3 regions of the Kribbella sp. NPDC048837 genome follow, and region 3 is predicted to be linked to each of the others. Evidence: riboswitches for the same ligand, from Rfam matches in the RefSeq annotation. Region 3 holds a riboswitch; each other region holds the start of a gene.
What was found. A riboswitch is a leader RNA that binds a small molecule or an ion and turns the genes downstream of it on or off. The one in region 3 is predicted to bind cobalamin.
Positions count from the first base shown of each region.

Region 1: it holds a riboswitch for cobalamin, as region 3 does, so the genes downstream of both, metE (5-methyltetrahydropteroyltriglutamate--homocysteine S-methyltransferase) here and cobN (cobaltochelatase subunit CobN) in region 3, are expected to answer to the same signal.
Region 2: it holds a riboswitch for cobalamin, as region 3 does, so the genes downstream of both, ACZ6O0_RS32990 (SCO2322 family protein) here and cobN (cobaltochelatase subunit CobN) in region 3, are expected to answer to the same signal.

Region 1 covers NZ_JBVJHF010000008.1:426,162-429,430, forward strand. Annotated here, with positions in the region: gene ppdK (pyruvate, phosphate dikinase) at 1-283, opposite strand, end outside; gene ACZ6O0_RS34290 (TroA family protein) at 637-1,521, shown strand; cobalamin riboswitch at 1,575-1,798, shown strand; gene metE (5-methyltetrahydropteroyltriglutamate--homocysteine S-methyltransferase) at 1,937-3,269, shown strand, end outside.
Region 2 covers NZ_JBVJHF010000008.1:140,872-144,140, reverse strand. Annotated here, with positions in the region: gene ACZ6O0_RS32995 (energy-coupling factor transporter transmembrane component T) at 1-777, opposite strand, end outside; gene ACZ6O0_RS32990 (SCO2322 family protein) at 778-1,482, opposite strand; cobalamin riboswitch at 1,584-1,715, opposite strand; gene ACZ6O0_RS32985 (hypothetical protein) at 1,703-1,912, opposite strand; gene ACZ6O0_RS32980 (aldo/keto reductase family protein) at 1,909-2,919, opposite strand; gene ACZ6O0_RS32975 (DUF3043 domain-containing protein) at 2,942-3,269, opposite strand, start outside.
Region 3 covers NZ_JBVJHF010000003.1:546,937-550,205, reverse strand. Annotated here, with positions in the region: gene ACZ6O0_RS18235 (DUF3500 domain-containing protein) at 1-234, shown strand, start outside; gene ACZ6O0_RS18230 (vanadium-dependent haloperoxidase) at 239-1,513, opposite strand; cobalamin riboswitch at 1,672-1,800, shown strand; gene cobN (cobaltochelatase subunit CobN) at 1,837-3,269, shown strand, end outside.

The DNA.
Region 1 (3,269 bases), on a different contig from region 3:
CCGCGCCGGAGCGGACCGAGACCAGCAGCGGGTCGTCGGCCTGGCCGAGCTTCTTGCCCATCGTCTGCTGCAACAGGTCGACGTGGTGGTCGATCTCGTCGGCGAGCTCCGGCGGCACCGCGCCGGTGGCCAGGTACGCGCGGCAGGCGTCGGCGGTGATCGTGAAACCGGGTGGCACCGGCAGGCCGAGGTTGGTCATCTCGGCCAGGTTCGCCCCCTTGCCGCCGAGCAGCTGCTTCATGTCCTTGTTGCCTTCGGCGAAGTCGTAGACGAGTTTCGGCACTGTCACTCCCTTGGTTCGGGCGGTGCTGGTGAGTCGCGGTGTGGTGGTCCGCTGGCCCATCGACTCCGGTGGCGGGGGCGTGTTTTCAGAGTAAGCCAGAAAACCAGTCCAGTTGAACACTGGTCTCACGATGCCGACGTGACCCTGCCCACAGGTCGAAGGCCGGAAAACCCTTCCCCCATTGACAACGCAAGACAATCCACCCCTTCACCGACGAAACCTCGCGGCGACCTGAAACCGGCTTTTCGTCAAGGTCACCCGGGTTCGCCGGGCGGGTTTGCGGGCGAGCCCGCGGGACCGTTCCGGGCCGTGCGGATCACCCGCCGAGCGCGGCTCGCGGGTAGGCTTCGGGCGTGCGGATCGTCTCGTTGCTGCCGTCGGCGACGGAGATCTGTTTCGCCTTGGGCGCCGGTGCGGACGTGGTCGGCGTGACCTTCGAGTGTGACTACCCGGCCGTCGCGCGGACCCGGCGGATCGTGTCGACGACCGCACTCCCCGAGGGACTGACGCCGGGTGAGATCGACGCGTTCGTGCGGCAGCGGGTCGCGGCCGGCGAGGACCTCTACCACCTCGACGCCGGCGCGCTCCGCGAACTCGATCCCGATGTCGTCATCACTCAGGACCTCTGCAAGGTCTGCGCGATCGACGTGACGAACGTCGCCGAAGCCCTCGATTACCTGGGCTGCCGAGCCGAGGTGGTCACCACCGACCCCCACACCCTCGAAGAGGTCCTCACCTCCATCGAAACCATCGGCAAAGCAATCGACCGAGACCCGGCACCGTTGGTGGACGACCTCCGCCACCGGCTCCGGGAGGTAGCCGGTCATCTAGGAAGGAGCGCTCAGGCACAGGGCGAGCCGGCGCAGGTTGCGTTGCTGGAGTGGACGGATCCGCCGTACGCGCCGGGGCATTGGTTGCCGGAGATGGTGGAGTTGGCGGGTGGGATCAGCGTGCTGGGGTCCGCGGGTCAGCGTTCGGCGGAGATCACCTGGGACGTGGTCGGCGCCAAGCGACCCGAGATCGTGGTTGTCGCGCCGTGTGGGTTTGGGCTGGATGGTGCTGCTCGGCTGGCGGAGGAACTGTTGGGTGTGCTCCCGGCGGGGGTTGCGGTGTGGGCGGCGGATGCGAATGGGTACTTCGCGCGGCCGGGGCCCCGGCTTCTCGACGGGATCGAAATGCTGGCGGAGCTCCTGCGGGGCGGGACGCCGGATCCGGGGATCGCGCGGAGAGTCCGGTAGTGGTGTTCGTCTCGGTGTACGGCGGGACACGGCGAGACGCGGCGGACGCGCGTACGCTCGGAGACGCCGACGGTTCGCGCGGTCATGAGATCTGTGATCGGGCGAGGCAAGAGGGAACCCGGTGGGAATCCGGGACTGCCCCGCAGCGGTGAACGGGAACGACCGCCGTCACGAGCACTGGACGCCCCAGCGTCCGGGAAGCGACGGCCAGTAGGTCCACCGGTCAGCGACCGGTCCGCCCGTGAGTCCGAAGACCTGCCGCCGGTGCGCGCACCAACCGGTGCGCGCGGGAACGGCGGTCTCGTGGGAGGACCCGGCCCGGAGCCATGGCTCGTCGGCTGTACCGCACCGACCGCCACCGGCACGGTCTCTCCGCGATCCGCCGAACCATCGGCACGCTCGCGAGGAGAGAGACGTGAACACCATCAAGACGGTCCTGGGCTACCCACGGATCGGCCCGGCCCGCGAACTCAAGAAGGCCGTCGAGAAGTACTGGTCCGGCGCCATCGACGCCACCGAACTGGAGGCGACCGCCCATCGGCTGCGCGCCGACACCTGGCGCGACCTGACCGCCCGCGGCCTCGACGTACTCCCCGGCAACACGTTCTCGTACTACGACCAGATGCTCGACCACGTGCAACTGTTCGGCGTCGTCCCCGACCGCTTCCAAGGCCGCTCCACCCTCGACACGTACTTCGCGATGGCCCGCGGCCGGGACGACGTCGCACCACTCGAACTGACCAAGTGGTTCGACACCAACTACCACTACCTCGTCCCCGAGCTCAGCGAGAACACCACCTTCGAGCTCGATCCGGCCAAGCCCCTCGAGGACCTGGCGGCCGCACGCGAGCTCGGCGTCGACACCCGCCCGGTCCTGATCGGACCACTCACGTTCCTGCTGCTGTCGAAGTCGGTCACACCGGGTTTCGAACCGCTCAGCCTGCTCGACCGCTTACTCGACGCGTACGCCGACCTGCTCAGCCAACTCGAGTCCGCCGGAGCGGAGTGGGTGCAGCTGGACGAGCCCGCATTGGTCCAGGACCGCACCCCGGCCGAGCTCGACGCACTGCGCCGCGCCTACGACCGCCTGGCTTCACTCACGGACCGCCCACGCCTGCTCGTCGCGACGTACTTCGGTGACCCTGGCCCGGCGTTGCCCGTGCTGACGTCGACCGCCGTCGACGGTCTCGCGGTCGAACTCCTGTCCGCTCCGGGCCTCGTCGACCAACTCGCCGTACTCCCGAGCCTCCGCCGCAAGACGCTGGTCGCCGGAGTGGTCGACGGCCGCAACATCTGGCGCACTCCCCTGGGCGACGCGCTCTCCACCTGCGCGAAGCTGCTCGGATCGGTCGGTCAGCTGGCCGTCTCCACCTCCTGCTCGCTGCTGCACGTGCCGTACGACGTGGACGCGGAGGACGAGCTGGATCCACGCGTCCGCGAGCGACTCGCGTTCGCGCGACAGAAGGTCGACGAGGTCGTCGTACTCGGCCGAGCCCTCGACGAGGGGGTCCTGGTCGACCTCGGCAACACACCCGGCGGACCGGTCGAGGAATCCAACCTGGTCCGCGAGCAGGCCGTCCGCGACCGGGCCGCCTCGATTCGTCCCGCGGATCGACAGCGGCCGCCGTACGACGAACGCCGTATCGCACAGGAATCGATCGGACTGCCCGCACTCGCGACCACCACGATCGGCTCCTTCCCGCAGACCGCGGACATCCGCCAGGCCCGCGCCGACCTCCGGACCGCGC
Region 2 (3,269 bases), on a different contig from region 3:
CGCCATGGCGTCGGTCAGCAACGCATAGACCCCGAGCAGAATGCCCAGCAACCCCAGCAGAACGCAGACCGCGGTCGTCCGACGCTGCGCCAGGGGGACCTGCGCCGTACGACCGTAGCCGCGCGAGTCCATTGCGGCGGCGAGCTCCACCGACCTGTCCAACGCACCCTCCAGCACCGGCATGGCCGTCGTACGGAACGAGCCGCGGGTGCGGCCGCGCAGACGGCGGGCGGCGCGAACCCGGCGCGCGTCCGTCACGAGCTGCGGTGCGAACGTCAGAGCGACCACACAGGCCACACCCATCTCGTAGAGGGCCCCGGGCAACGACTTGAGCAGCCGCCGGGGACTGGCCAGTGCGTTGGCCGCGCCGACGCAGCAGAGCATGACGGCCAACTGGCCACCGTCGTACAACGCGGTCAGGAGTGCCTCGAGAGTGACCTCGCCGCCGAGCTTGACGCCGTTCGCCCAGTCGGGCAAGGGGATCAGCGGCAGCGTGAACAACACCGTGTTGCCCTGCGAGCGGGTGGACAGCAGCGCCTGCAGCACCACCCGGACGCCGATGACCACCAGACCGAGCTTGAGGAACGCGGCGTAGCTGTGTGCCCAGGGAGCGTCGCTCCGGCGTGCGGCCACCACGAATCCGGTGACTGCGAGGATCAGCACGAGCAGCACCGGGTTCCGCGTCCGGCTGGCCGCGACGGCCATGCCGAGCGCCCACAGCCACCAGGCCCCCGGGTGGAGTGCCCGGGGGATCGTCAGGTGATCGACAGTACGCACTTACTTGGCTGTCCGCCGGCGGTTGAGAGCCAGACCGCCGCCGGCCAGGGCGACGACGACCACGGCGGCGATGATGATCCCGGTCCACGGCGCACCACCGTCATCGTCGGAGGACGATGCGGCCGGCGAGGTCGCGGCGGTCGAGCCGACGGCGGCACCGATCTGCAGCGTCACCGGGGTGTCGGTGGCCGGGACGTTGATGTTCTTCACCGCATCGCCGCAGCCCTTGGCCGGATAGCCCGCGATGCCGCAGGTCAGGCCCTTCTCGATCCGCACCGGCGCGACCGCGCCGAGGATCTTGGCGCCGTTCGCCTGGACGTCCGTGACCACGCAGGTGCCGGTGGCCTGCCCCGGAGTCTCACCACTGGCGGCGTCTTCCGGCGTACCGGGGTCGACGACCAGCGCCACCCGCTTCTTGCCGGTCTCGGCCGGCGTCTTGCCGCAGATCGCCTCGAAGTCGCCGGCGGCACGCGGCACGCGGGGCTTGGCGCCGCCGACGGCGAACCGCCAGCCCTCCACCGCCCCGTCGGCCGGGACGACGGCGTCCGCGCCCTTCGGCGAGAAGGCCCACTGGCCCGAGCTCCACTGGTAGTAGCCCCAGAAGCGATAGCCGTCCTCGGCCTGGGCGGTGGTGGCGACGGTCCCCGCCAGCAGGAAACCCGCCAGCGTGGCGAGGACCAGTCGTACGGTCCGGTGTGCAGTCATCTCATGTCCTCGATCGGGCCAGGTCGGAGCCATGGCCCGGTGGAGGAGGTCCCGCCTGCGCAGGCAGGGTAGGGGCTCCACCCGCGGACCACGGCGGGTAGTTGAGCCTGTCGCCTGCGGCACAGTGTTCCGGCTCGCCACACGAGGTGGCCTACGGTTGCGGGTCAGCGCCGGACTCGGACCGGCTTCCCTGTGCACGCAGGAGTGGTTCGACCGAAGCCTACTCTGCGGAGGAGAGACTCATCGGGCCGTAGACCTCGCGGCCGTCCTCCAGCAGGTACACCTGGCCGACACCGCGCTCGGCCAGGTCCCGCCAGCTCTCACCGAGCCAGCTCTCCGCGTCACCCTGCGCGGAGAACTCCGCCCCGCCGACCTCACCGGGGTCGACCAGGGCGCCGCTCGCGGTCTCGAACCGCCAGCTCCAGCTCATGAGCCAGGCCGGGTCTGCGGCGAGTTCTGCGCGGTCTTGGCCGGGTCGCGCTCGACGATCCCGCCGAGGACCTCGTCGATCCGCTTGAGCAGGCCCTCCTCGAGCTTCACGCCGGAGGCCTTCACGTTCTCCACGACCTGCTCGGGGCGGGACGCGCCGATGATGGCCGAGGAGACGTTCGGGTTCTGCAGCACCCAGGCGATGGCGAGCTGGGACAGCGCCAGGCCGGCCTCGTCGGCGAGCGGCTTCAGCTCCTGCACCCGGCCCAGCACGTCGTCGTTCAGGAACCGCTTGATCATGTTCGCGCCGTTGGCGTCGGTGGCCCGGGAGCCCTCCGGCGGCTGCTGACCGGGCAGGTACTTACCGGTGAGCACGCCCTGCGCGATCGGGGAGAACACCACCTGGCCGATACCGAGCTCCTCCGAGGCCGGCACCACCTCGGCCTCGATCACCCGCCAGAGCATGCTGTACTGCGGCTGGTTCGAGACGAACGGGATGCGCAGCTCCCGGGCCAGCCGGTGGCCCTCCTGCAGCTGCTCCGCGGTCCACTCGGACACGCCGATGTAGAGCGCCTTGCCGGAGCGGACGACGTCGGCGAAGGCCTCCATCGTCTCCTCCAGCGGCGTCTCGGTGTCGAACCGGTGCGCCTGGTAGAGGTCGACGTAGTCGGTCTTGAGCCGCTTCAGCGAGCCGTTGATCGACTCGTGGATGTGCTTGCGGGACAGGCCGACGTCGTTCGGTCCGCCCGGACCGGTGGGCCAGTAGACCTTGGTGAAGATCTCCAGCGACTCGCGGCGCTCGCCCTCCAGCGCCTCGCCGAGCACCGACTCGGCCTTGGTGTTGGCGTACACGTCGGCGGTGTCGAAGGTGGTGATGCCGGCCTCGAGCGCCGCGCGGACGCACGCCTTGGCCTGATCGTTCTCCACCTGGGACCCGTGCGTGAGCCAGTTCCCGTACGAGATCTCGCTGACCTTCAGACCACTGTTGCCGAGATAGCGGAAGTCCATACCCCTGACCCTACCGGCCCGGTCAGCTCGGCTTCTCGCCGCGCTTCACCATCGGCTTCGGGAGCCGCCAGCGGCGCATCTGCATGGTCCGGCGGACCGCGTAGAACCCGAGGCCCTTGGTCGACTCCTTCGGGAACTTCACCGTCACCGCCCGCCGCAGCCCGGCCGAGAGCAGGAACCAGTCCGCCGCGATCAGCAGGATCATCACCAGGAAGAGCAGGTTGACCACGCCGGCCAGCCACGGGAACTGCGCCGAGAACACCACGCCGACCAGCGACACCACCAGCAGCACCGGCAGCGCGAACTCCATCACCGAGTAGCGGGCGTCGACGTAGTCGCGGGCGAACCGC
Region 3 (3,269 bases):
CAGACCTGGCAGGACATCACCGACCGCGGCATCGAACGCCTCACCTTCGCGTGGGCCGGCGAGACCGAGCCCGGGGTCGGCCACCGCCACTACTACTCGATCGCCGGCCCCAGCTTCCTGGCCGAATACGACAACACCCAGGACGACGCCAACCACATCCACTCCGTCTGGCGAGACCTCCGCAACGACTGGGGCACCGACCTCCTAGCAGCTCACTACGCCATGCACAGCTGAACACTCATCTGTGCACCGGCCTGAACTCGTGGGTGATCGTCCACGTCGCGGTGCGGTGGCCGAGGCGGTTGGCGTCGGTCATCGCCTTCCGGAAGTGGAAGCCGAGCCAGATCCTGGCATTCATCGTCTCGGCATCGAGGACCGCGGCGCTGTCGTAGTGCCGGGTCGTCATGGTCACCGAGGAGGAGATGTCCAGGTCGATGGACCGCGCACCGAACAGATAGCTGAACACTCCGGTTGCCGCGCCGGTGCCGGATGCGTGCCCGCTGACGTAATCCGGATAGGGCGGGGTCTGGAGCAATGACATCCAGGTGGCGTCGGGTGTGGTCGCCCGGTTCCCGTCGGTGTCGGCCAGCCGGATCGCCGTGATCGGTCGCCAGTAGGCGTAGTCGTACTTGGACCGCCAGCACGCGATCAGCGCATCGGCGATGCTCGTGCTGAGCAGGGCGAACGCCCGGGCGCTGTCGACGAGGTTCATCCCGCGCGCGGCGACCTGCCCACGAAGTGCCGTCTGGTACTGCAGGACGGCGTTGGCGTTCCAGAACAGTGCGGTCTCGGTCTGCCACGCGGTCCGGGTGGATCCGACCAGCGCACCCTTGGCCTTCACCTCGGCGAAGTCCCGAGCATAGGCCTTCGACGTGATCGGGTAGGGGCCGGACAGCCGGAACTGCGTCGGCGATCGGAGTGCCAGCGGTACGACGAATCCGAGCCAAGGCGCGAGCATCGGCGCCAAGGCATCAGGTGTCGGGCGCCAGACTCCCGGGGCGGGCGTCACCGTCAGCTGGATGTTCGCGCCTCGGCCGTCGTCGGCCCGCGCTCGGATCAGCTTCTCCGCTGCGTGCCGGCCGACCTCGGTGCCCCGGACCTTGGCGCGGCTGTCGGGGATGGCGGCGAGCGACGCGGCATAGTCGGTGGCGAGGTTCGCGGCCGAGGCCGGGAAGTAGTACCGCAGGACGTCGTACGCCGCCGTCGCGGCCGCCGCGTCCGAGGAGGCCGGGCCGCGGACCTTCGGTTGCTTCAGGTACGGCTCGTAGCGGCCCTCGATGGCGACCACCGCGTCGTACACGGCCAGCGACACGAAGCCGAAGTACAGACTCCCGACCGGGACCGAGGTCGCGTTCTCGGTGTAGATCGTCCGGCCGGCGATGGTGTTCCACTGGGTGATCACTGCCGGGTTCGAGTGGTTGCCGCCGGCCTGACTCGGCACGGCGGTGAGGGCGGGAGCAGCCAGACCGGCCGTCAGGACGACGACCAGAAATCTCCAGAACTTCAAGCGCATGATTGCCTCCTTCAGGTGACGCCGGGCTGAACGGCTTGCGCTGAAGAAGACGTTGTCGTGCGACGCCGGGGGGCGTCCGCAGTACAAACCCTTGGCATTCCGGCCTACACCTGTTGTCCGCTCGGGTCAACGGCGAAGCCTGCGCCCGGTGGCCGGAGTGGTCGTCGGCTAGAGTCGGCTCGTCATCGACGGCATCAGCAGGAACCCGGTGTGAGTCCGGGGCGGTCCCGCCACTGTGAGCCCCTTGTCGAGGGGGAGTCAGGAACTGCCGCCGTCGTACCTCCGAACGGGGCGTGGACACCCCGAGGAAGGACCGGGCGCGCGTGCCTGCCAACCTGCTGCTGCTCTCCACCGCCGATACCGATCTGCTCGCCGCTGCCGAGGCGGAGGCCGGCTGGACGGTCGCCAACCCGGCCCGGCTGGAGCTCGACCAACTGGCTCCGCTGCTCGACGCCGCCGAGGTCGTCGTGGTCCGCCTGCTCGGCGGCCGGCGGGCCTGGGAGGAGGGGCTCGGCGCGGTGATCGCGTCCGGCAAGCCGGCCGTGGTGGTCAGCGGTGAGGCCGCGCCGGACGCCGAGCTGATGTCGCTGTCGACCGTCCCCGCGGGTGCCGTGACCGAGGCGCTGGCCTACCTCCGCGAAGGCGGCTCCGGGAACCTGCGCAACCTGGCCGGCTTCCTGCGCGACACGCTGCTCCTGACCGGTGACGAGTTCGATCCGCCGCGCGCCCTTCCGGCGTACGGCGTGCGCGGGGAGTACGTCGAGGACGACCGGCCCGTGGTCGGGATCGTCTACTACCGCGCGCACGAGATCTCCGGCAACACCGCCTTCGTCGACGCGCTCGCCGCCGCGGTCTCGGCGGCGGGTGCGCAGCCGCTGCCCGTGTACTGCGGGACCCTGCGCGGACTCGATCCGACGTCGACCGAGAACGCCGGACTGTTCGAGCTCCTGCGCAAGTGCGATGTCCTCGTCACGACGCTGCTCGCCGCCGGGGGATCGGTCGCGGCCAATGCGAGTGCCGGCGGCTCCGACGACGCGTGGGACGCCGGTGCGCTCGCCTCCCTCGACATCCCGCTGATCCAAGGCCTCGCCCTGACCTCGACCCGCGAGCAGTGGCTGGCCAGTGACGCCGCGGTCAGCCCGCTGGACGCGGCGACCCAGGTCGCGATCCCGGAGTTCGACGGGCGCCTGATCACGATCCCGTTCTCGTTCAAGTCGTACGACGCCGACGGCCTGGCCCGGTACGCGCCGGATCCGGAGCGGTGTGCCCGGCTGGCCGGGATCGCGGTCGCGCACGCCCGCCTGCGCCACGTGCCCGCTCGGGACAAGCGGCTCGCGCTGGTGTTGTCGTCGTACCCGACCAAGCACGCGCGGATCGGGAACGCGGTCGGTCTGGACACACCGGCGTCGGCGGTCGTGCTGCTCGGGCAGCTGGAGCAGGCCGGGTACGACCTCGGTGGGCTCGACCTCAGCGAGCTCCAGGGCGCGGAAGGCGCCGACGGGCTGATCCACCGGCTGATCGCGGCCGGTGGTCACGACGTCGACTGGCTGACCGACGAGCAGCTGGCGTCGGCGGTCGCCAAGATCCCGCTGCAGGTCTACGCGGAGTGGTTCGGGCGTACGCCGGAATCGTTGCGCGAGGCAATGACCGGGGCCTGGGGCGCGGCGCCCGGTCAGCTGTACGTCGACACGTCCGGTGACGAGCCCGCGATCGCGCTGGCGGCGCTGCGGTTCGGGAACGTCGTACTGATGATCCA